Caldimonas thermodepolymerans: one gene and its partner. The protein of the gene in region 1 binds, or shares a complex with, the protein of each later gene. Links are inferred from orthologs where the notes say so. Each region holds a gene or a part of one and is shown in the gene's direction. Other genes may lie near its edges.

Region 1 (10,034 bases):
GGTCCGCTGCAGTTCCTCGTAGCGCACCAGCAGGCGTTCCACGCGTTCCACGAGTTCGTCGATCTGTGACATGGCAGGCCGTCCTCTGCGGCCATTGTAGAGCGCGCTTTCCCGGCCCGGCCGTCGGGGCTCGCCCGCATGCCGGCCTGGCCCGACCGACGGCCCCGCCGACCGGACGGGCTCAGGCGTCGGGCGGCGGCGTCTTGGGCTTGAAGTCGCAGTAGCGCGCCACCTGGCATTTCCAGCACTGCGGCTTGCGCGCGAGGCAGACGTAGCGCCCGTGCAGGATCAGCCAGTGGTGCGCGTGCACCAGGTACTGGGGCGGCACGCGGCGCAGCAGCTTGAGCTCGACCTGCAGCGGCGTCTTGCCGGGCGCCAGCCCGGTGCGGTTGCTGACCCGGAAGATGTGGGTGTCCACCGCCATCGTCGGCTCGCTGAACGCGACGTTGAGCACCACGTTGGCGGTCTTGCGGCCCACGCCGGGCAGCGCCTCCAGCTCCTCGCGGGTGCGCGGCACCTCGCCGCCGTGCCGCTCGATCAGGATGCGGCAGGTCTCCAGCAGGTGCTTGGCCTTGCTGCGGTACAGCCCGATGGTCTTGATGTACTCGCACAGTCCGTCGTAGCCCAGCTCGAGGATCTGCTGCGGGGTGTTGGCCACCGGGAACAGCCGCCGCGTCGCCTTGTTGACGCCGGCGTCGGTGGCCTGCGCCGACAGCAGCACCGCGGTGAGCAGCTCGAAGGGGGTGCTGTACTCGAGCTCGGTCCGGGGTTCGGGGTTCGCCGCCTGGAGCGTGGCGAAGAAGGGTTCGATGTCCTGCACGCGCATGGCCGCGCAGTGTAGCGGCGCTCAGCCGGCCTTGCGCATGCGCTCGCGTGCGCGGGCCAGCGCGGCCTCGATGACGGCGCGCTTGCGGTCCAGCTCCTGCGGGTCGGTGAGCTTCGATTCCTCCGCCAGGTGCTCCAGCTTGTGCTGCGCCTTGGCCGCCAGGCGCTCCTCGTGCTCGCGCCGGTCGCGTTCGACGCGCTGGCGATGGAAGGCGTAGCGCTCGCGGGCCTGCGCGGCCTGTTCCGGACTCCAGGCCTGCCAGCCGGTGCGTCCGGGCGTCGCGTCCACCAGCGCGATGCAGTCGACCGGGCACACCGGCACGCACAGCTCGCAGCCGGTGCACAGCGGCCCGACGACGCTGTGCATCAGCTTGTTCGCGCCGACGATGGCGTCCACCGGGCAGGCCTTGATGCACAGCGTGCAGCCGATGCACCAGGCCTCGTCGATCACCGCCAGCTTGCGCGGGCCTTCCTGCCCGCATTCCGGGTCGAGGTCCGCGACGGGGCGCCCCGTCAGTGCCGCGAGCCGGGCGATGCCTTCCGCGCCGCCGGGCGGGCAGCGGTTGATCGCCGCCTGCCCCTGTGCGATGGCTTCGGCGTAGCTGCGGCAGTCGGGGTAGCCGCAGCGGGTGCACTGCGTCTGGGGCAGCAGGGCGTCGATCGCGTCGACACTGACGGGAGGCTGGGACATCGGGAGGTTCTGAAACGACAAAGGCGCCACGACGGGCGCCAATGTACCGCGTCCGGGCCGCTCACCTGTCGTGTCGGGCGATGAAGTCGCGCACCACGGGGTAGACCTTCTCGCGCCAGCGCCGGCCGGAGAAGATGCCGTAGTGGCCGGCGCCTTCGACCACGTAGTGCGGCTGCTCCTTCTTCGGGATGCCGGTGCACAGGTCGTGCGCCGCGCGCGTCTGCCCCGCGCCGGAGATGTCGTCCAGCTCGCCCTCGATGGTCAGCAGCGCGGTGGCCTTGATGTCCTGGGGGCGCACCAGCTCGCCGCGCACGCGCCAGGTGCCGTTGACCAGCGCGAAGTCCTGGAACACCGTCTTGATGGTGTCGAGGTAGTACTCGGCCGGCATGTCGAGCACCGCGTTGTACTCGTCGTAGAACCTGCGGTGGGCCTCGGCGCTGTCGCCGTCGCCGCGCACCAGGTCGAGGAAATAGTCGTAGTGCGAGCTGACGTGCCGGTCCGGGTTCATCGCGACGAACCCGGTGTACTGCAGGAAGCCCGGGTAGACGCGCCGGCCGGCACCGGGGTAGTTCGGCGGCACCCGGTAGATCACGTTGTTCTCGAACCACTCGTAGCTGCGCGTCGTGGCCAGGTTGTTGACCGCGGTCGGGCTCCTGCGGGCGTCGATCGGCCCGCCCATCATGGTCATCGAGCGGGGCGTCTGCTCGCCGCGCGTGGCCATCAGCGAGATCGCGGCCAGCACCGGCACGGTGGGCTGGCACACCGACATCACGTGCACGTGCGGGCCGATGTGGCGGATGAACTCCTGCACGTACTCCACGTAGTCATCCAGGTGGAAGGGGCCGACCTCCGCCGGCACCATGCGCGCGTCGATCCAGTCGGTGATGTAGACCTTGTGGTCGCGCAGCAGCATGCGCACCGTGTCGCGCAGCAGGGTCGCGTGGTGTCCCGATAGCGGCGCCACCACCAGCACGGTGGGCTGGTCCTTCATCTTGGGCAGCAGCTTCGGGTCGTCGGTGAAGCGCTTGAAGCGCAGCAGCCGGCAGAAGGGCTTCTCCAGTGCGACGCGTTCCTGCACCGCCACGTCCACGCCGTTGACCTGCACCGAGGTGATGTCGAACGGCGGCTTCTCGTACTCCTTGGCCAGCCGGTGCAGCAGGTCGAAGCCCGCGGCGATGCGCTCGGCCCCGAAGGCGTGCGTGAAGGGCGACAGGGGGTGGCTGTAGAGCTTGGCCGAGGCGCTGGCGAACTCCGAGAACGGCGTCAGCAGCGCGCGCTGGGTTTCGTAGATCTGGTACAGCATCGTCGGTCCCTTTCCAGCCCCAGGGCTGCAGCACGGATTCGGGCTCATGCAAGACGCATGCGCGGCCCGTGTGCATTTGTTGCAATGCACCATTCTATGGAGGCTGCGGCCCCCGTGCACTCCGGGTCGGGCGCAGAAACCCTCGATTCCGGGAATTTCCCAGGGGGGGGGGATGGTGGCGGAGCGTCCGGGCATGAAAAATGGGGCCGAAGCCCCATTTCCCGATCCGGTGCGGTGCGCCGTGCTCAGCAGACCTTGGCGATCGCCTGGGCGACGTAGTCCAGGTTCTTGCTGTTGAGCGCCGCCACGCAGATGCGGCCGGAATCCACGCCGTAGACGCCGAACTCGCTGCGCAGGCGCTGCATCTGCTCCTTGGTCAGGCCCGAGTAGCTGAACATGCCCTTCTGCTGGGTGATGAAGCCCATGTCCTGCTTGACGCCGGCGGCCTTCAGCTTCTCGACCAGCGCCGCACGCATCTGCTTGATGCGCTGGCGCATGCCGGCCAGTTCCTCCTCCCACAGCTGGCGCAGCTCGGGAGAGGTCAGCACGGTGGCGACCACCTGGGCACCGTGGGTCGGCGGGTTGGAGTAGTTGGTGCGGATCACGCGCTTGAGCTGGCTCAGCACGCGGTCGGCCTCTTCCTTGCTGGCTGCGACCACGCTCAGGGCGCCGACGCGCTCGCCGTACAGCGAGAAGCTCTTGGAGAACGAGGTCGAGACGAAGAAGTCCAGGCCGGCGTCCAGGAACAGGCCGATCACCGCGCCGTCTTCCGCGATGCCTTCGCCGAAGCCCTGGTAGGCCATGTCGAGGAAGGGCACCAGGTTGCGCGCCTTGATCGCCTCGACGACCTGCTTCCACTGCTCGGGGGTCAGGTCGTAGCCGGTGGGGTTGTGGCAGCAGGCGTGCAGCACGACGATGGTGCCGGCCGGCGCGGCGTTCAGCGCGGCCAGCATGCCTTCGAAGTTGATGCCGCGCTTGGCCGCGTCGTAGTAGGGGTAGGTGCCGACGGCAAAGCCCGCCGCCTCGAACAGCGCGCGGTGGTTTTCCCAGCTCGGGTCGCTGATCAGCACCTGCGCGCCGGGGTTGATCTTCTTGAGGAAGTCGGCCCCGACCTTCAGGCCGCCGGTGCCGCCCAGGCCCTGCACGGTGGCGATGCGGCCGCCCTTGACCGCCTCGCTGTCGGCGCCGAACACCAGGCCCTGCACGGCCTTGTCATAGGCGGCGATGCCGTCGATGGGCAGGTAGCCGCGCGCCTTGGGGGCCTCCAGCAGCTGCTTTTCGGCCGCGGCCACGCACTTGAGCAGCGGCAGCTTGCCGTTGTCGTCGTAATAGACGCCCACGCCCAGGTTCACCTTGTTGGGGTTGGGATCGGCGTTGAATTGTTCGTTCAGGCCCAGGATCGGGTCGCGAGGGGCCATTTCGACCGCGGCGAAAAGCGAGGCCATGGGTAGTCAGTCCTTGTCAGTGGAGTGGCGCGGGCAGTTGGGCTAATCTAGTCGGCTTCCCTTGCCGCCCGTGGGCAAGGGATAACCCGCATTTTAGGCGCATGCCCAGGACTCCATGACAGAAGCTCTGACGGAAGTCGTGTCACTGGACGAGAACAAGTTCGTCCGCTTCCCGGATTCACCGTTCCAGCTCTACCAGCCGTATCCGCCGGCCGGCGACCAGCCCACCGCGATCGAGCAGCTGGTCGAGGGGGTGCGCGACGGGCTGTCGTTCCAGACCCTGCTGGGCGTGACCGGCTCGGGCAAGACCTACACGATGGCCAACGTGATCGCCCGGCTGGGCCGTCCGGCCATCGTGTTCGCGCCGAACAAGACGCTCGCCGCGCAGCTGTACAGCGAGTTCCGCGAGTTCTTCCCGCGCAACGCGGTCGAGTACTTCGTCAGCTACTACGACTACTACCAGCCCGAGGCCTACGTCCCGCAGCGCGACCTGTTCATCGAGAAGGACAGCTCGATCAACGAGCACATCGAGCAGATGCGGCTGTCGGCGACCAAGAGCCTGCTGGAGCGCCGCGACGTGGTGATCGTGGCCACGGTCAGCGCGATCTACGGTATCGGCAAGCCCGAGGACTACACGCAGATGCGGCTGATCGTGCGCACCGGCGACCGCCTGGGGCAGCGCGACCTGATCGCCCAGCTGATCCGCATGCAGTACACCCGCAACGAGATGGACTTCGGACGCGGCACCTTCCGCGTGCGTGGCGACACCATCGACGTGTTCCCCGCCGAACACTCGGAGCTGGCGCTGCGCATCGAGCTGTTCGACGACGAGATCGAATCGCTGGCGCTGCTGGATCCGCTGACCGGGCGCATCGTGCAGAAGATCCCGCGCTTCGTGGTCTACCCGTCGAGCCACTACGTGACGCCGCGCGAGCAGGTGCTGCGCGCGATCGAGGGCATCAAGGAGGAGCTGCGCCAGCGCCTGGACGAGCTGGTCAAGGCCGGCAAGCTGGTCGAGGCGCAGCGTCTGGAGCAGCGCACCCGCTTCGACCTGGAGATGCTGCAGGAGGTGGGGCACTGCAAGGGCATCGAGAACTACTCCCGGCACCTCTCGGGTGCCAAGCCTGGCGAGCCGCCGCCGACCCTGGTGGACTACCTGCCGCCCGACGCGCTGATGTTCCTCGACGAAAGCCACGTGCTGATCGGCCAGCTGGGCGGCATGTACAACGGCGACCGGGCGCGCAAGGAGGTGCTGGTCGAGTACGGCTTCCGCCTGCCGTCGGCGCTGGACAACCGGCCGCTGAAGTTCGAGGAGTTCGAGCGCAAGATGCGCCAGGCAGTGTTCGTCTCCGCGACCCCGGGCGACTACGAGAAGCTGCACGCCGGGCAGGTGGTCGAGCAGGTGGTGCGCCCCACCGGCCTGGTCGACCCGGTGGTCGAGGTGCGCCCGGCCACTCACCAGGTGGACGACGTGCTGCAGGAGATCCGCGAGCGGGTCGAGGCCAACGAGCGGGTGCTGATCACCACGCTGACCAAGCGCATGGCCGAGCAGCTGACCGACTACCTGGCCGACAACGGGGTCAAGGTGCGCTACCTGCACTCGGACATCGACACCGTCGAGCGTGTCGAGATCATCCGCGACCTGCGCCTGGGCACCTTCGACGTGCTGGTGGGCATCAACCTGCTGCGCGAGGGCCTGGACATCCCCGAGGTCTCGCTGGTGGCCATCCTGGACGCCGACAAGGAAGGCTTTCTGCGCGCCGAGCGCTCGCTGATCCAGACCATCGGCCGGGCCGCGCGCAACGCCAACGGCAAGGCCATCCTGTACGCCGACCGCATCACCGACTCGATGCGCCGCGCGATCGAGGAGACCGAGCGCCGCCGCGCCAAGCAGCTGGCCTACAACCAGGCGCACGGCATCACCCCGCGCACCGTGCAGAAGCAGGTCAAGGAGCTGATCGACGGCGTCTACTCGCAGGACGCGTCCCGCGGAGCGGCCCGGGCGGCCGAGGAGGTGGCGCGGGTCGAGGCGCTGTCCGAGAAGGACCTGGGCAAGCGCGTCAAGCAGCTCGAGAAGCAGATGCTCGAGTACGCGCGCAACCTGGAGTTCGAGAAGGCCGCCCGCGTGCGCGACCAGCTGGCCATGCTCAAGCAGCAGGCCTTCGGTGCGGGCGGCGGGGACAACGTCGCCGCCGCCGGTTGAGGCCGCCCCGCTCCGGCGCGGCCCCGCACCTGCCGGGCGCAGCGGCTGGCCCCTTGAACTCTGGCGTGGTTGCCTTACCTTGAAGGGTTGGACCGTCACGCGGTTCGCAGCCGCGCAGACCGGGGACGCCGATGAGGGCACCGCAGACGACCACGTCGGATTTGGCCCGTACGCCTGGCGCAGGGCGCCGGCAGCCTAGACTTGTGCCCCATGAAGTTGTTCAAGCCGTCTTCCCGCGTTTCCGTCCTGTTTGTCTGCATGGGCAACATCTGCCGCTCGCCGACCGCCGAAGGGGTGTTCCGGCGCCTGGTCGAGCAGGCAGGCCTGCGGTCGCAGGTGCTGGTCGATTCGGCCGGCACGCACGACTACCACGTCGGCGAGCCGCCGGACGAGCGGGCCCAGCAGCATGCGGCCCGGCGCGGGTACGACCTGCGCGGGCTGCGGGCCCGGCAGGTCTGCGCCCGGGACTTCGAACGCTTCGACCTGCTGCTGGCCATGGACTGGGCCAACCTGGCCGTCCTCGAAGCGGCCTGCCCGCCCGAGCACCGCCACAAGCTGCGCCGCCTGATGGAGTTCGCCACGCGGCACCGGCACGACGTGGTGCCCGACCCCTACTACGGGGGGCCGCAGGGCTTCGAGACGGTGCTGGACTACCTCGAGGACGCCTGTGCCGGGCTGCTGACCCACCTGCTGGAACGCCGCGTGCTGGTCTCAGGAACTTCCTGACCAAAACTTGACCAAAAAACTAGGCTTCAGGTAAAATTCGAGTAAATCAGTCGGAAACAACCGAGGGTTCACCCGGGCCACAAGCTGTTTGGGTTCAACACTTCAGCGCGCAGCTGAAAGCTTTAAGGAGCTTGCCATGCGTCTCACCACCAAAGGCCGCTTTGCCGTCACCGCCATGATCGATCTAGCCCTGCGGGAGCATCAGGGGCCGGTGGCGCTGGCCGCGATCAGCCAGCGGCAACAGATTTCGCTGTCCTATCTCGAGCAGCTGTTCGGGAAGCTGCGTCGGCACGAGCTGGTGGAGAGCACCCGAGGTCCTGGCGGCGGGTATTCGCTGGGCCGCAAGGCCGAGGAGATCACCGTGGCCGACATCATCGTGGCGGTGGACGAGCCGATCGACGCCACCGGCTGCGGCGGCAAGGAAAACTGCATGAGCGACCAGGGTCGTTGCATGACGCACGACCTGTGGGCGAGCCTGAATGCCAAGATGATCGAGTACCTGGACTCCATCACGCTGAAGAAGCTGGTGGAGGACCAGCTGGCCCGCGGCATCTCGATCGAGGAGCAGCCGGTCAAGCGCGCGATTTCCAGCCAGCCGGTGGTCAAGCCGATCAAGGTCAACGCGCCGAACTCGGTGTTCGCGCTCGGCAACGCATTTTCCAAGTAAGGGCTCGCGGCGGTGCGATCCGCCGCGTGCCGTTTTCGGGTTTTCTGCTTTTCTGCCAGCCGGGGCCGCAAGGCTCCTGACGCAAGCAACATGGACATGACGCCTCACTTCCCCATCTACATGGACTACGGCGCCACCACGCCGGTCGATCCGCGCGTGGTCGACGCCATGATTCCCTGGTTGCGCGAGCATTTTGGCAACCCGGCCTCGCGCAGCCACGCCTGGGGATGGGAGGCGGAGGAAGCCGTCGAGAAGGCGCGTGCGCAGGTCGCCGACCTGATCGGCGCCGACCCGCGCGAGATCATCTGGACGTCCGGCGCCACCGAATCCGACAACCTGGCCCTGAAGGGGGCGGCGCACTTCTACAAGGGCAAGGGCAAGCACATCATCACGGTCAAGACCGAGCACAAGGCGGTGCTGGACACCTGCCGCGAGCTCGAGCGCCAGGGCTTCGAGGTCACCTACCTCGACGTCCAGGAAGACGGCCTGCTCGACCTCGACCGCTTCCGGGACGCGCTGCGCCCGGACACCATCCTGGTGTCGGTGATGTTCGTCAACAACGAGATCGGCGTGATCCAGGACATCGCGACGATCGGGGCGATGTGCCGCGAGCGCGGGATCATCTTCCACGTCGATGCGGCGCAGGCCACCGGCAAGGTCGAGATCGACCTGTCGAAGCTGCCGGTCGACCTGATGAGCCTGGCCTCGCACAAGACCTACGGCCCGAAGGGCATCGGCGCGCTGTACGTGCGCCGCAAGCCGCGCGTGCGCCTGGAACCGCAGATGCACGGCGGCGGCCACGAGCGCGGCCTGCGCTCGGGCACGCTGCCGACGCACCAGATCGTCGGCATGGGCGAGGCCTATCGCATCGCCAAGGAAGAGATGCACACCGAGCTGGAGCGCATCCGCGGCCTGCAGCGCCGCCTGCTGGACGGCATCATGGGCATCGAGCAGGTGTTCATCAACGGCAGCCTGGAACACCGCGTGCCGCACAACGTCAACGCGTCCTTCAACTTCGTCGAAGGCGAGTCCCTCATCATGGGCATCAAGGGCATCGCCGTCTCGTCCGGTTCGGCCTGTACCTCGGCCAGCCTGGAGCCCAGCTACGTGCTGCGCGCGCTCGGCCGCAGCGACGAACTGGCGCACTCGTCGCTGCGCATGACCATCGGCCGCTTCACGACCGCAGAGGAGATCGACTACGCCGTTGCCACGCTGAAGGACCGTGTTGCCAAGCTGCGCGAGCTCTCCCCGCTGTGGGAGATGTACAAGGACGGCATCGACCTGAACGCCATCCAGTGGACCGCGCACTGATCAAGCAGTAGTAGGAGATTGACATGGCATACAGCGAGAAGGTGATCGACCACTACGAGAACCCCCGCAACGTCGGTTCGTTCGACAAGAGCGACGACACCGTCGGGACCGGCATGGTGGGCGCGCCTGCGTGCGGCGACGTGATGAAGCTGCAGATCAAGGTGAATCCCGAGACCGGCGTCATCGAGGACGCCCGCTTCAAGACCTACGGTTGCGGGTCGGCGATCGCCTCCAGCTCCCTGGTGACCGAATGGGTCAAGGGCAAGACGCTGGACGAGGCGATGCAGATCAAGAACACGCAGATCGCCGAAGAGCTGGCCCTGCCGCCGGTGAAGATCCACTGCTCGATCCTGGCAGAGGACGCCATCAAGGCGGCCGTGCAGGACTACAAGGCCAAGAAGGCGGTCGCTTGATGAACGGGTCGGACGCCATGGCGGTGACATTGACCGAAGCGGCAGCGCGACATGTGCAGAAGTACCTCGCCAAGCGAGGCAGGGGCATCGGCGTGCGTCTGGGCGTGAAGACCACCGGCTGTTCCGGCCTGGCCTACAAGCTCGAGTACGCCGACGCCGTGGCGCCCGAGGACCATGTCTTCGAGGGCCACGGGGTCAAGGTGCTGGTCGATCCCAAGAGCCTGCCGTACCTCGACGGCACCGAACTCGATTTCGTGCGCGAAGGGCTGAACGAGGGCTTCCGCTTCAACAACCCCAACGAGAAGGACCGTTGCGGATGCGGCGAGTCGTTCCGCGTGTGAGGGGATGGGGCCGGCTGCTGCAGGAGCGGTCGTGACTGGCTCGCTCCGGCTCGATCTCGACGATTTCGAACTGTTCGACCTGCCGCGGCGCTTTGCCGTCGAGCCGGCG
Region 2 (10,149 bases), 290 kb from region 1 along the record:
GCACTGGGTGTTCCTGATCAACCTGCCGGTCGGGCTGGCCGGGCTGATCGCCGCGCGCCGCTACATGCCCGACCTGCGGCCGGACGCGGTGAGCCGCTTCGACCTGGGCGGCTTCGTGCTGTTCTCGTGCGGGCTGGTGCTGGTGACGCTGGCACTGCAGGGACTGGGCGAGCATGCGATCGGCCGCGCGGTGGCCCTGTGGATGCTGGTGGCCGGGCTGGCGGCGATGGTGGGCTACTGGCTGCACGCGGCACGCACCGAGCACCCGCTGTTCAGCCTGGCGCTGTTCCGCATCCCGACCTTCGCGATCGGCATCGCCGGCAACCTGTTCTCGCGCCTGGGCACCGGGGCGATGCCCTTCCTGCTGCCGCTGTTCCTGCAGGTGGGGCTGGGCTACTCGCCGTCGCATGCGGGCATGAGCCTGATCCCGATGGCCGCGGGCATGATGCTGTGCAAGCTGTTCGCCGAGCGCGTCATCGAGCGCCTGGGCTACCGCACGGTGCTGGTGGGCAACACGGTCGCGCTCGGGGTGATGATCGCCGCCTTCGCGCTGGTCAAGCCGGACACCCCCTACGGCCTGCTGCTGGCGATGCTGGCCGTCTTCGGCGTCATCAACTCGCTGCAGTTCACCGCGATGAACACGCTCACGCTCGGCGACCTGGGTCCGGACACCGCCAGCGGCGGCAACAGCCTGCTGTCGGTGGTGATGCAGCTGTCGATGAGCCTGGGCGTGGCCGTGGCCGCGGCGCTGCTGTCGGTGTTCAGCGGCGTGACGTTCAACGCCGGCGGCGACGCCGTGCTGGGCAGCTTCCACGCGACCTTCGTCGGGGTGGGGCTGATCTCGGTGCTGGCCGCCTGCATCTTCCTGCAGCTCGGCCGCCGCGAAGGGCCCGCGGCGCCGGGCACGGTGGTCGACGAGGGCTGAACGGCCGGCCCCGCGCCGGGGCCGGCCGCGTTGACGGCCGCCGGTGCCCGCGCCTAAAGTGGCCGCGTCTTCGCGCACCGCACGCCCGCATGCCCGCTGCCTGGCCGCCATCGGATGCACGACCCGCCGGCTGGCCGGCGAGGCGGGACGGTGCCGCGTCCGGGCGACGGGGCGGGGCCGCGTGAACGCCATGCTGCGCCGCCATCCCGTTGCGACCATCGTCGTCGCCCAGCTGTTCGGGACCTCCCTGTGGTTCAGCGCGAACAGTGCGGCCGACGACCTGGCGCGGGTCTGGCAGCTCGGCAGCGCCGAGCTGGGCCACCTCACCAGTGCCGTGCAGTTCGGCTTCATCGCGGGCACGCTGTCGCTGGCCGCCTCCGGCCTGGCCGACCGCTTCGCGGCGAGCCGCATCTTCATGGTCGCCTGCCTGCTGGGCGCGGCCTTCAACGCGATGTTCGCGCTCCTGGCCGGCAGCCTTGCGCAGGCGCTGGTGCTGCGCTTCCTCGTCGGCGTGTGCCTGGCGGGCATCTACCCCCTGGGCATGAAGATGGTCATCGGCTGGACCCCGGGTGCGTCTGGTGCGACGCTGGGCCTGCTGGTCGGCATGCTGACGCTGGGCACGGCCCTGCCGCATGCGGTGCGGGCCGCCGGCGCCGAGCTGCCCTGGCAGGCGGTGGTGCTGACCTCCTCGGCGCTGGCGCTGGTGGCGGCGGCCGCGGTGGGCATGCTGGGCGACGGGCCGTTCCTGGCACGCCGTGCGGCCGCCCCGGCGCTGCGCTGGGGGGCGGCCTTCAGGGCCTTTGGGGTGCGGCGCTTCCGCACCGCGGCGATCGGCTACTTCGGCCACATGTGGGAGCTGTATGCGTTCTGGACGGTCACGCCGTTCCTGGTCGCGCAGGTGGTGCGCGACGGCGGGCTGGCGCCGCAGGCCCAGCCGGCGCTGACCTCGCTGCTGTCCTTCTGCGTGATCGGCATCGGCGCGGCCGGCTGCATTGCGGGCGGCCTGCTGAGCCGGCGCTGGGGCAGCGCCCGGGTGGCCGCCGCGGCCCTGCTGGTCTCGGGGGCCATGTGCTGCCTGTACCCGCTGCTCGATGCGCTGGGCGCGGCGCTGCGCCTGCTGGCGCTGCTGGTGTGGGGCCTGGCCGTCGTGGCCGACTCGGCCCAGTTCTCGGCGCTGTCGGCCCGGGCCTGCCCGCCGGACCTGGTCGGCAGCGCGCTGGCGATCCAGAACAGCCTCGGGTTCCTGATCACCGTGGCCTCGATCACCTGGGCCACCGCCGGGATCGGCGACTGGGGCAGCCGCGTCGGCTGGCTGCTGCTGCCCGGCCCGGTGATCGGGCTGCTGTGCTTCTGGCCGCTGGTGCGGGAAGTGCCCGAAGCGCCGCCGGCACCCGCAGGCGCCGGGCGCTGACCCGCCTGCCGGCGGGGCCGGCGCCGGTGGCCGGCGTGGCGGGCTCCTTAGAATTCGCCAATGACTCCGCACACGCCCGATCCGGTCGACGCCTCGGCGTCCGGCAATCCCCTGCTGCGCCACCTCAACCCCGAACAGCTCGCCGCGGTCACGCTGCCCGCGCGCCATGCCCTCATCCTGGCCGGCGCCGGCTCGGGCAAGACCCGCGTGCTGACCACCCGCATCGCCTGGCTGGTGCAGACCGGCCAGGTGTCGCCGGCCGGCGTGATGGCCGTCACCTTCACGAACAAGGCGGCCAAGGAGATGCTCACGCGCCTGGGCACCATGCTGCCCATCCCGGTGCGCGGCATGTGGATCGGCACCTTCCACGGCTTGTGCAACCGCTTCCTGCGCGCGCACTGGAAGCTGGCCGGCCTGCCGCAGAGCTTCCAGATCCTCGACGCGCAGGACCAGGTCTCGGCAGTGCGCCGCGTCATCAAGGCGATGAACCTGGACGAGGAGCGCTACGTGCCCAAGCAGGTGGCCTGGTTCATCGCCGGCAGCAAGGAGGAGGGGCTGCGCCCCAGGGACGTGAGCGTGCGCGACGAACAGACGCGCAAGCTGGTGGAGATCTACCAGGCCTACGAGGACCAGTGCCAGCGCGAGGGCGTGGTCGACTTCGCCGAGCTGCTGCTGCGCACCTACGAGCTGATGCGCGACAACGCCGCGCTGCGCGAGCACTACCAGCACCGCTTCCGCCACATCCTGGTCGACGAGTTCCAGGACACCAACCGCTTGCAGTACGCCTGGCTGAAGCTGTTCGCCGGCCCGGGCAACAGTGTGTTCGCGGTAGGCGACGACGACCAGAGCATCTACGCGTTTCGCGGCGCGCAGGTCGGCAACATGTCCGACTTCGAGCGCGAGTTCCACGTCGAGCACGTCATCAAGCTGGAGCGCAACTACCGCAGCTACGGCAACATCCTCGACGCGGCCAACGAGCTGATCTCGCACAACCGCCGTCGCCTGGGCAAGAACCTGCGCACCGAGGCCGGCCCGGGCGAGCCGGTGCGGGTCTACGAGGCCACCAGCGACTTCGCCGAGGCGCAATGGGTGCTGGAGGAGGCGCAGCAGCTGCACCGCGAGGGCACGCCGCGCAGCGAGATCGCGATCCTGTACCGATCCAACGCCCAGTCGCGCGTGCTCGAGAGCACGCTGTTCAACGCCGGGATCCCGTACCGCGTCTACGGCGGCCTGCGCTTCTTCGAGCGCGCCGAGATCAAGCACGCGCTGGCCTACCTGCGCCTGCTGGAGAACCCGAACGACGACACCAGCTACCTGCGCGTGGTCAACTTCCCGACGCGCGGCATCGGCGCGCGCACGCTCGAGCAGCTGCAGGACGCCGCGCGCACCAGCGGCCGCAGCCTCTACCAGAGCGTGGGTGCGGTCGCCGGCAAGGGCGGCGCGAACCTGGCGGCCTTCAACGCGCTGGTGGATGCGATGCGCGAGGCCACCCGCGGGCTGACGCTGCGCGAGATCATCGAGCACGTGCTGGAAGCCTCGGGGCTGCAGGACTACTACCGCAACGAGAAGGAAGGCCGAGAGCGGCTCGAGAACCTGGACGAACTGGTCAACGCCGCCGAGGCCTTCGTGACCCAGGAGGGCTTCGGCAAGGACGCGGTGGCCCTGCCCATCGACGAACAGGCCGGCGCCATTGCCGACGGCGACCCGCCGGCCGTGGCGCTGGCGGACATCGTGCCCGACGCCGAGACCGGCGAGATCATCTCGCCGCTGGCCGCGTTCCTGACGCACGCCGCGCTGGAGGCCGGCGACAACCAGGCACAGGCCGGGCAGGACGCGATCCAGCTGATGACGGTGCACGCGGCCAAGGGCCTGGAGTTCGACTGCGTGTTCATCACCGGCCTCGAGGAAGGCCTGTTCCCGCACGAGAACGCGCTGTCGGACTTCGACGGGCTGGAGGAGGAGCGGCGCCTGATGTACGTGGCGATCACCCGCGCGCGCAAGCGGCTCTACCTCAGCCACAGCCAGACCCGGATGCTGCACGGGCAGACCCGCTACAACATCCGCAGCCGCTTCTTCGACGAGCTGCCCGAGCACGCGCTGAAGTGGATCACGCCCAAGGTGCAGGGCTTCGGCGGCGGGCGCGGCGCGCAGTCCGGCTGGGGCAGCGCGCCGGCGACACCGCCATGGAGCGCGGCGCCGGCGAAGATCGAGCCCAGGGTGGCCACGTCCGACGGCGTGGCGCTGCGCGTGGGCCAGTCGGTGTTCCACAACAAGTTCGGCGAGGGGATGATCGTCACCCTCGAAGGCAGCGGCAACGATGCGCGCGCGCAGATCAACTTCGGCCGCCACGGCCTGAAGTGGCTGGCGCTGAGCGTGGCCAAGCTCACGCCGATCGAGTGAACGAACGCCCGTGCCGGTGTCCCGGCGCGGGCGCTTCCCGTCGGGGGGCCTGCGGTCAGACCAGCGCGAGCGACAGCGCCGGGAACAGCGCCACCAGCACCAGCACCAGCAGCATCGCGGCCACGTAGGGCAGGGAGCCGGCGAAGATCGATTCCACCGACACCGCGGGATCGTTCAGGGTGGACTTCACCGTGAACACCGAGATGCCGAACGGCGGGGTCAGCAGGCCCATCTCCACCGCCAGCACGGTCAGCACGCCGAACTGGATCAGGTTGAAGCCGAGGTCGGTGGCGATCGGCACCGCCACCGGGGTCATGATCAGCAGGATGGAGCTGGAATCCAGGATCATGCCCAGGAACAGCAGGATCACGACGTAGATCGCGAGGAACCCGTACGGCCCGAGCCCGGCGTCCTGCACCAGCGCGCTGATCGCCTCGGGAATGCCCGCCACCGACATCATGCGGCTGTAGAAGCCGGCCGCGATCAGCAGGATCAGGATGGTCACCGAGACGCTGCCGGTCTCGTGCAGCACGCGCCACATCCGGCCTTCGCCCAGGCTGCGCCGCGCCAGCGCCACCAGCAGCGCGCCGAAGGCGCCGATGCCGCCGGCTTCGGTGGGCGTGAAGAAGCCGGTGTACAGGCCGCCCAGCACCAGCACCACCAGCGCGACGATGGGCACCAGCTTGCGTGCGATCTCTCCGCTGCCCAGGGCAGGCACCAGGCGGCGCTGCATGTCGGCCGCCTCGCGCCGCCGCAGGTCGTAGACCAGCTGCGGGCGGAACGTGGCCAGCGCGACGATGGTGACGACGAACATCGCCGCGAGCAGGAAGCCCGGGATGATGCCGGCGATGAACAGCGTGCCGATCGACTGCTCGGCGAGCACGCCGTAGATGATCATCAGCAGGCTCGGCGGGATCATCATGCCCAGCACCGAACTGCCGGCCACGGTACCCGCCGCGAAGGCGGTGCGGTAGCCGTGGCGCACCATCTCCGGCACCGCCACGCGGGTGAACACCGCGGCCGAGGCGATCGACACGCCGGTGACCGCCGCGAACACCGTGTTGGCCGCGACAGTGGCCACGCCCAGTCCGCCGCGCAGCCGGCGCAGCAGCGACTCGGCCACGTCGAAGGTGTCCTTGCCGACGTTCGAGACCGACACCAGCAGGCCCATCAACACGAACAGCGGGATGGTCGCGAAGATGTAGTCGGCCACGCCGTTGTAGGCCGACAGGTACAGCAGCCGCATGGCCATCTGCACGTCCTCGCGCACCAGCCAGATGCCGATGAAGCCGATGCCGATCAGCGCGACGGCGATGTGGATGCCCAGCAGCACCAGCACGACCAGCGCGCCGATCAGCAGCGCACCCAGGCTCAGGTCGCTCATGCGGGATCTCCCTGCTCGAACTCGCCGCGCCACAGCGCCGGCAGCTGCAGCGCATATGCGAGCGCCGCGATCAGCGCGCCCAGCACGATGAGGGCGCGAAACGGCCAGGCGGCCACGGTGTAGACGCCCTGCACGCCGATGAACTCATGCTCCTGCCACGACTGCGCGAGCTCCGGCCAGGCCATGAAGGCCAGCGCCAGGAACAGCAGCGCGCCCAGCGCCGCGTTGCCCACCTCCAGCACGCGCAGGGCGGTGCGCGAGCGCGCGCCGATCAGGCGCAGCAGGAAGTCGCTGCGCGTCATGCGGCCGGAGCAGATCGCCGCGGCCAGCTGCAGGAACACGATGGAAGCGACCGAGCGAGCCGCGAACTCGGCCACGCCGGTGATCGGGCGGTCCAGGAAGTTGCGCCCGGCCACGTCGGCCACCACGACCAGCATCAGCACGAAGATCCAGACCGTGCCGATCGCGGCCAGCACGCGCGCCACGCGCTGCAGCGGGTGGGAGCGGCCCGGATGGGAAGACTCTTGCACGTTGCACTCCGCAGACGGCCGCCGCGCCCGTGGCGCGGCCGGCCCTCACAGTCCGGTCACAGGTTCTCGCGGTCCCAGTCGCGCAGCGGCTTCACGCCACGGGCGCGCAGTTCGTCGAAGTAGGCCTTGAGCACCGCCTTGCCGTTCTCGCCGGTGGCCTGCAGCCAGGGCTGCACGATGTTGGGCAGGCTCTTGACCCACTTCTGCTTCTCCTCGGCAGACAGGTCCGAGAGCTGCAGGCCGGCAGCCTTCATGGTCTCCATCGCGGCGTTGGCGACCTTGGTCACGTGCTCGCCGTGCGCCTTGGAGGTGGCGCGGCCGGCCTGGACGAAGGCGTCCTGCACTTCCTTGGGCAGGCGCTCGAAGAACCGCTTGTTGACTGCCACCGCGCCGAAGTACATCGAGCCGATGTCGATGCGCGTCAGGTGCTTGGCGACCTCGTAGACGCGTGCCGGGCCGATGCCGCTGGCGAACGACAGCGCGCCCTGGGTCACGCCGGTCTGGATGTTGGTGTAGTAGGTGGTCAGCGCGCCGTCGACCGGGGTCGCGCCGGTGCCGTTGAGCCAGTTCGCCGAGGTGCCCGGGGCGTTGATCTTCTTGTTCTGGAGATCGGCCATCGTGCGGATCGGGAACGTGGCGTAGATGTCGTAGCTGTCGGTGATCAGCGACGACAGCGGCACCATGTTCTGCGCGGCCCAGCTGTCACGCAGTGCCGGCACCGTCGTGTTGAGCTTGTCGAAGATCTCGATCAGCAGCTCGTGGTTGGTGGTGGCGAACGGCGTGAAGTAGGTGACGTTCTGCAGCGGCATCGCCGAGTTCTCCCACAGCGTGCCGACCATGCCGACGTCGACGATGCCGTCCTTCACCGCGGCGCGGGTGTCGGTGAACTTGTACAGCGTGCCGCCGTAGGCCTCGCGCCAGCGGATCTCGTACTTGCCGCCGGCTGCCTTGAGGATGCGGTCCACCTCGGGCTGGAACACCTCCTTCATCGCGTAGGCCCAGATGTTGGTGGTCGGGTGGCTCGAGCCGATGTTGACGTTGATGCGTTGCTGGGCCAGGGCGGACGTGGCGGCCAGCCCCAGGCCCAGGGCCAGCAGGCAGTGCTTGGCGCGGTGCGTGAGTTTCATGGTCTTGTCTCCTTTGGTGTGTCGTGCCGGTGGCCCCGTGTGCCGGGGTCTGAGGCTCCTCTCGGAACGGACTCCCTACGCTTTGGTTCTTTTCCGGGATGACGATCCGGTCGCGGTGCGCGGCGCGCGTGCCGGCCGTTCGTCGGCGAACAGCTCGCGGCTGCTCGTCAGGTAGCTGCGCACGCGGTCGCGCACCAGGGCTTCGTCGCAGGTCTCGTGCATCGCCTCGCTGTGCACGTCCTGGCCGTAGATCCAGCGCCGGATCGCGATGTAGTACATGCCGCCGTGCAGTCCCATCAGCAGCTCCAGCTCGCGTTCGCTGGGGCGTGCACGCGAGGTGCTGCCGCGGAAGCGCCGCGTCTCGCGGATCAGGCGCGGGAACAGGCGGTCGCGCAGCATCGCGAAGAAGCGGTCGGTGATGGTGTGGTCCATCAGGCCCGAGAACATCAGGATGCGCACGAACTCGCGTGACAGCCCGTTGTTCACGTAGTCCGTGTAGAACGCGGTGAGCTTGTCCTCGATGTCCATGCGCGGGTCGTCGAGCACCTGCTCCCAGCTGTCGCGCCAGCGGCCTTCGAACACCTCCACGTAGACCCGGTCGATCAGCGCCTGCTTGGTGGGGAAGTAGTGGTAGAGCAGGGCGTGCGTGACGCCGATGCTCTTGGCCAGGTCGCGCAGCTGCCCGCCCAGCCCGTTTTCCGCGAAGAACTGGATCGCGCCGTCGACGATCTGGCGCTCGCGCTCCGACACGCTCAGACGCCGGCGCGCAGGGGCGGGCGCCGCCTCGGCCTTGCGGCGGCCGGGCTTCGAGGGTTCAGGGTTTTTCAGGATGGGCACTCTATTTACCAACGGGTCAATGAGCCATAGCATTGTTGAACGATTGGTAAACAAGTGCACCCGTGAAAACCCGGGTGCTGCACCGGATGGAACTGAACGGAGACGTCCTCGTCGCGGCCCCGCGCGACCAGGTCTGGAATGCCCTCAACGACACGGCGGTGCTGGCGCGCTGCATCCCCGGCTGCGAGGAAATGGAGGCGCTCGGCGAGACCGAGCGCCGTGCCCGGGTGGCTGTGAAGGTGGGGCCGGTGCGCGCGCGCTTCACCGGCCACGTGCGCCTGCTCGACGTACGCCCCGGCGAGGGATGCACGCTGCAGTTCGAGGGCTCCGGCGGCGCGGCCGGCATGGCGCGCGGCCAGTCCACGCTGCAGCTGTCGGACGACCCCGAAGGCACGCGGGTGAGCTACACCGCGCAGGCCACGGTGGGCGGCAAGCTCGGGCAGGTGGGCGGCCGGCTGATCGATGCGGCTGCGATGCAGATGGCCGACCAGTTCTTCCAGGCGCTGCGCCGCGAGTTCCAGCCGCCGGCGGCCGAACTGGCGGCACCGGCTCCTGCCGTGGACGCCGCGCCCGCGGCGCCCGAGGCCGCCGCCTTGCCCGCGCCGGGCCCTGCGGCCGCCGCGGTGCCGGCCGCCTTGGCGGCGCCGTCCACGACGCCGGCCTCCGAAGGGGTGCGCGTGCTGTGGTTCGCCATGGGCGTGCTGTCCACCGCCATCGGCGTGTGGCTGGGCGCGACGCTGTTCGGCTGAGGCCAGGCCAAGGAGAGGAACGTGAAGGCAGCTGCGTTCGACTATGTGAAGGCGGACTCGGTCGCGCAGGTGATCGAGCTGCTGCAGCAGCACGGGGACGACGCGCGCGTGTTGGCCGGAGGGCAGACCCTGCTGGCCACGCTCAACATGCGCCTGTCCGAGCCGGCGCTGCTGATCGACATCAACGGCCTGGCGGCGCTGCGGGGCATCGAGCGGCAGGGCGAGGTGCTGCGCATCGGCGCGCTCGTCACGCATGCGGAGATCGAGCGCAGCGAGCTGGTGGCGCGCCATGCACCGCTCCTGGCCCAGGCGGCACCGCACATCGCCCACCGGGCGATCCGCAACCGCGGCACCTGGGGCGGATCGCTGGCCTATGCCGACCCGGCCGCCGAATGGCCGGCCTGCCTGCTCGCGCTGGGCGGCACGGTGGTGGTGCAGGGGCCGGGCGGCGTGCGCCGCATCGCGGCCGACGACTTCTTCCTCGGGCTGTACACCACGGCGCTGGCGCCGGACGAGATCGTCATCGCCGGCGAGGTGCCCGTGGCCCGCGAAGGCCAGTGGCAGGGCATGACGCAGCTGGCGCGCCGGCACGGCGACTATGCGGTCGTGGGGCTGGCCGCCACCGCACAGCGCCGCGGCGCGGCGTTGGCCTCGGTGCGGCTGGCCTTCATGGGCGTGGCCGCGACGCCGTGGCGTGCGCGCCGCACCGAGGAGCTGCTCGAGGGCCGCGAGCCCGACGACGCGACGCTGGCGATGGCCGCGGCCAGCCTGCGCGCCGAGATCGAG

Evidence for each region.
Region 2: the proteins of uvrB (region 1) and IS481_RS05745 are in contact, whole or in part, in a crystal structure (PDB 7EGT), measured with the Thermus thermophilus proteins. The link is inferred for Caldimonas thermodepolymerans from one-to-one orthologs. Residues at the interface, in WP_096411307.1 of Thermus thermophilus: Glu23, Leu25, Arg26, Asp27, Gly28, Glu29, Arg30, Phe31, Arg55, Glu326, Asp327, Phe328, Glu379, Ser382, Gln383, His398, Gly400, Arg401; in WP_096412145.1 of Thermus thermophilus: His654, Arg656, Phe657, Gln666, Asp668, Glu669, Lys680, Arg681, Leu682, Ser683, Lys685, Tyr686, Ala687.

Annotation. Positions count from the first base shown.
Region 1 is NZ_CP064338.1:1,486,357-1,496,390, forward strand. The notes cover bases 4,031-6,923. They hold uvrB (excinuclease ABC subunit UvrB), read left to right. Parts: upstream 4,031-4,379; coding sequence 4,380-6,467; downstream 6,468-6,923. Other genes in these bases: IS481_RS07135 (amino acid aminotransferase), read right to left, coding at 4,031-4,264; IS481_RS07145 (low molecular weight protein-tyrosine-phosphatase), read left to right, coding at 6,678-6,923. In the rest of the region: IS481_RS07115 (cell division protein ZapB), read right to left, coding at 1-72; nth (endonuclease III), read right to left, coding at 182-826; electron transport complex subunit RsxB, read right to left, coding at 848-1,516; IS481_RS07130 (polyhydroxyalkanoate depolymerase), read right to left, coding at 1,578-2,819; more of IS481_RS07135, read right to left, coding at 3,065-4,030; more of IS481_RS07145, read left to right, coding at 6,924-7,193; Fe-S cluster assembly transcriptional regulator IscR, read left to right, coding at 7,330-7,860; IS481_RS07155 (IscS subfamily cysteine desulfurase), read left to right, coding at 7,951-9,171; Fe-S cluster assembly scaffold IscU, read left to right, coding at 9,195-9,584; iron-sulfur cluster assembly protein IscA, read left to right, coding at 9,602-9,925; Fe-S protein assembly co-chaperone HscB, read left to right, coding at 9,957-10,034. UniProt on the Escherichia coli protein: The UvrABC repair system catalyzes the recognition and processing of DNA lesions. A damage recognition complex composed of 2 UvrA and 2 UvrB subunits scans DNA for abnormalities.
Region 2 is NZ_CP064338.1:1,195,831-1,205,979, forward strand. What follows is about bases 2,059-5,066. They hold IS481_RS05745 (UvrD-helicase domain-containing protein), read left to right. Parts: upstream 2,059-2,396; coding sequence 2,397-4,736; downstream 4,737-5,066. Other genes in these bases: IS481_RS05740 (MFS transporter), read left to right, coding at 2,059-2,336; IS481_RS05750 (TRAP transporter large permease), read right to left, coding at 4,792-5,066. Outside these bases: multidrug transporter subunit MdtD, read left to right, coding at 1-925; more of IS481_RS05740, read left to right, coding at 1,116-2,058; more of IS481_RS05750, read right to left, coding at 5,067-6,120; IS481_RS05755 (TRAP transporter small permease subunit), read right to left, coding at 6,117-6,650; IS481_RS05760 (C4-dicarboxylate TRAP transporter substrate-binding protein), read right to left, coding at 6,707-7,777; IS481_RS05765 (TetR/AcrR family transcriptional regulator), read right to left, coding at 7,853-8,614; IS481_RS05770 (SRPBCC family protein), read left to right, coding at 8,677-9,363; IS481_RS05775 (FAD binding domain-containing protein), read left to right, coding at 9,385-10,149. UniProt on the Escherichia coli protein: A helicase with DNA-dependent ATPase activity. Unwinds DNA duplexes with 3'-5' polarity. Translocates on single-stranded DNA with 3'-5' polarity. Initiates unwinding more efficiently from a nicked substrate than double-stranded DNA.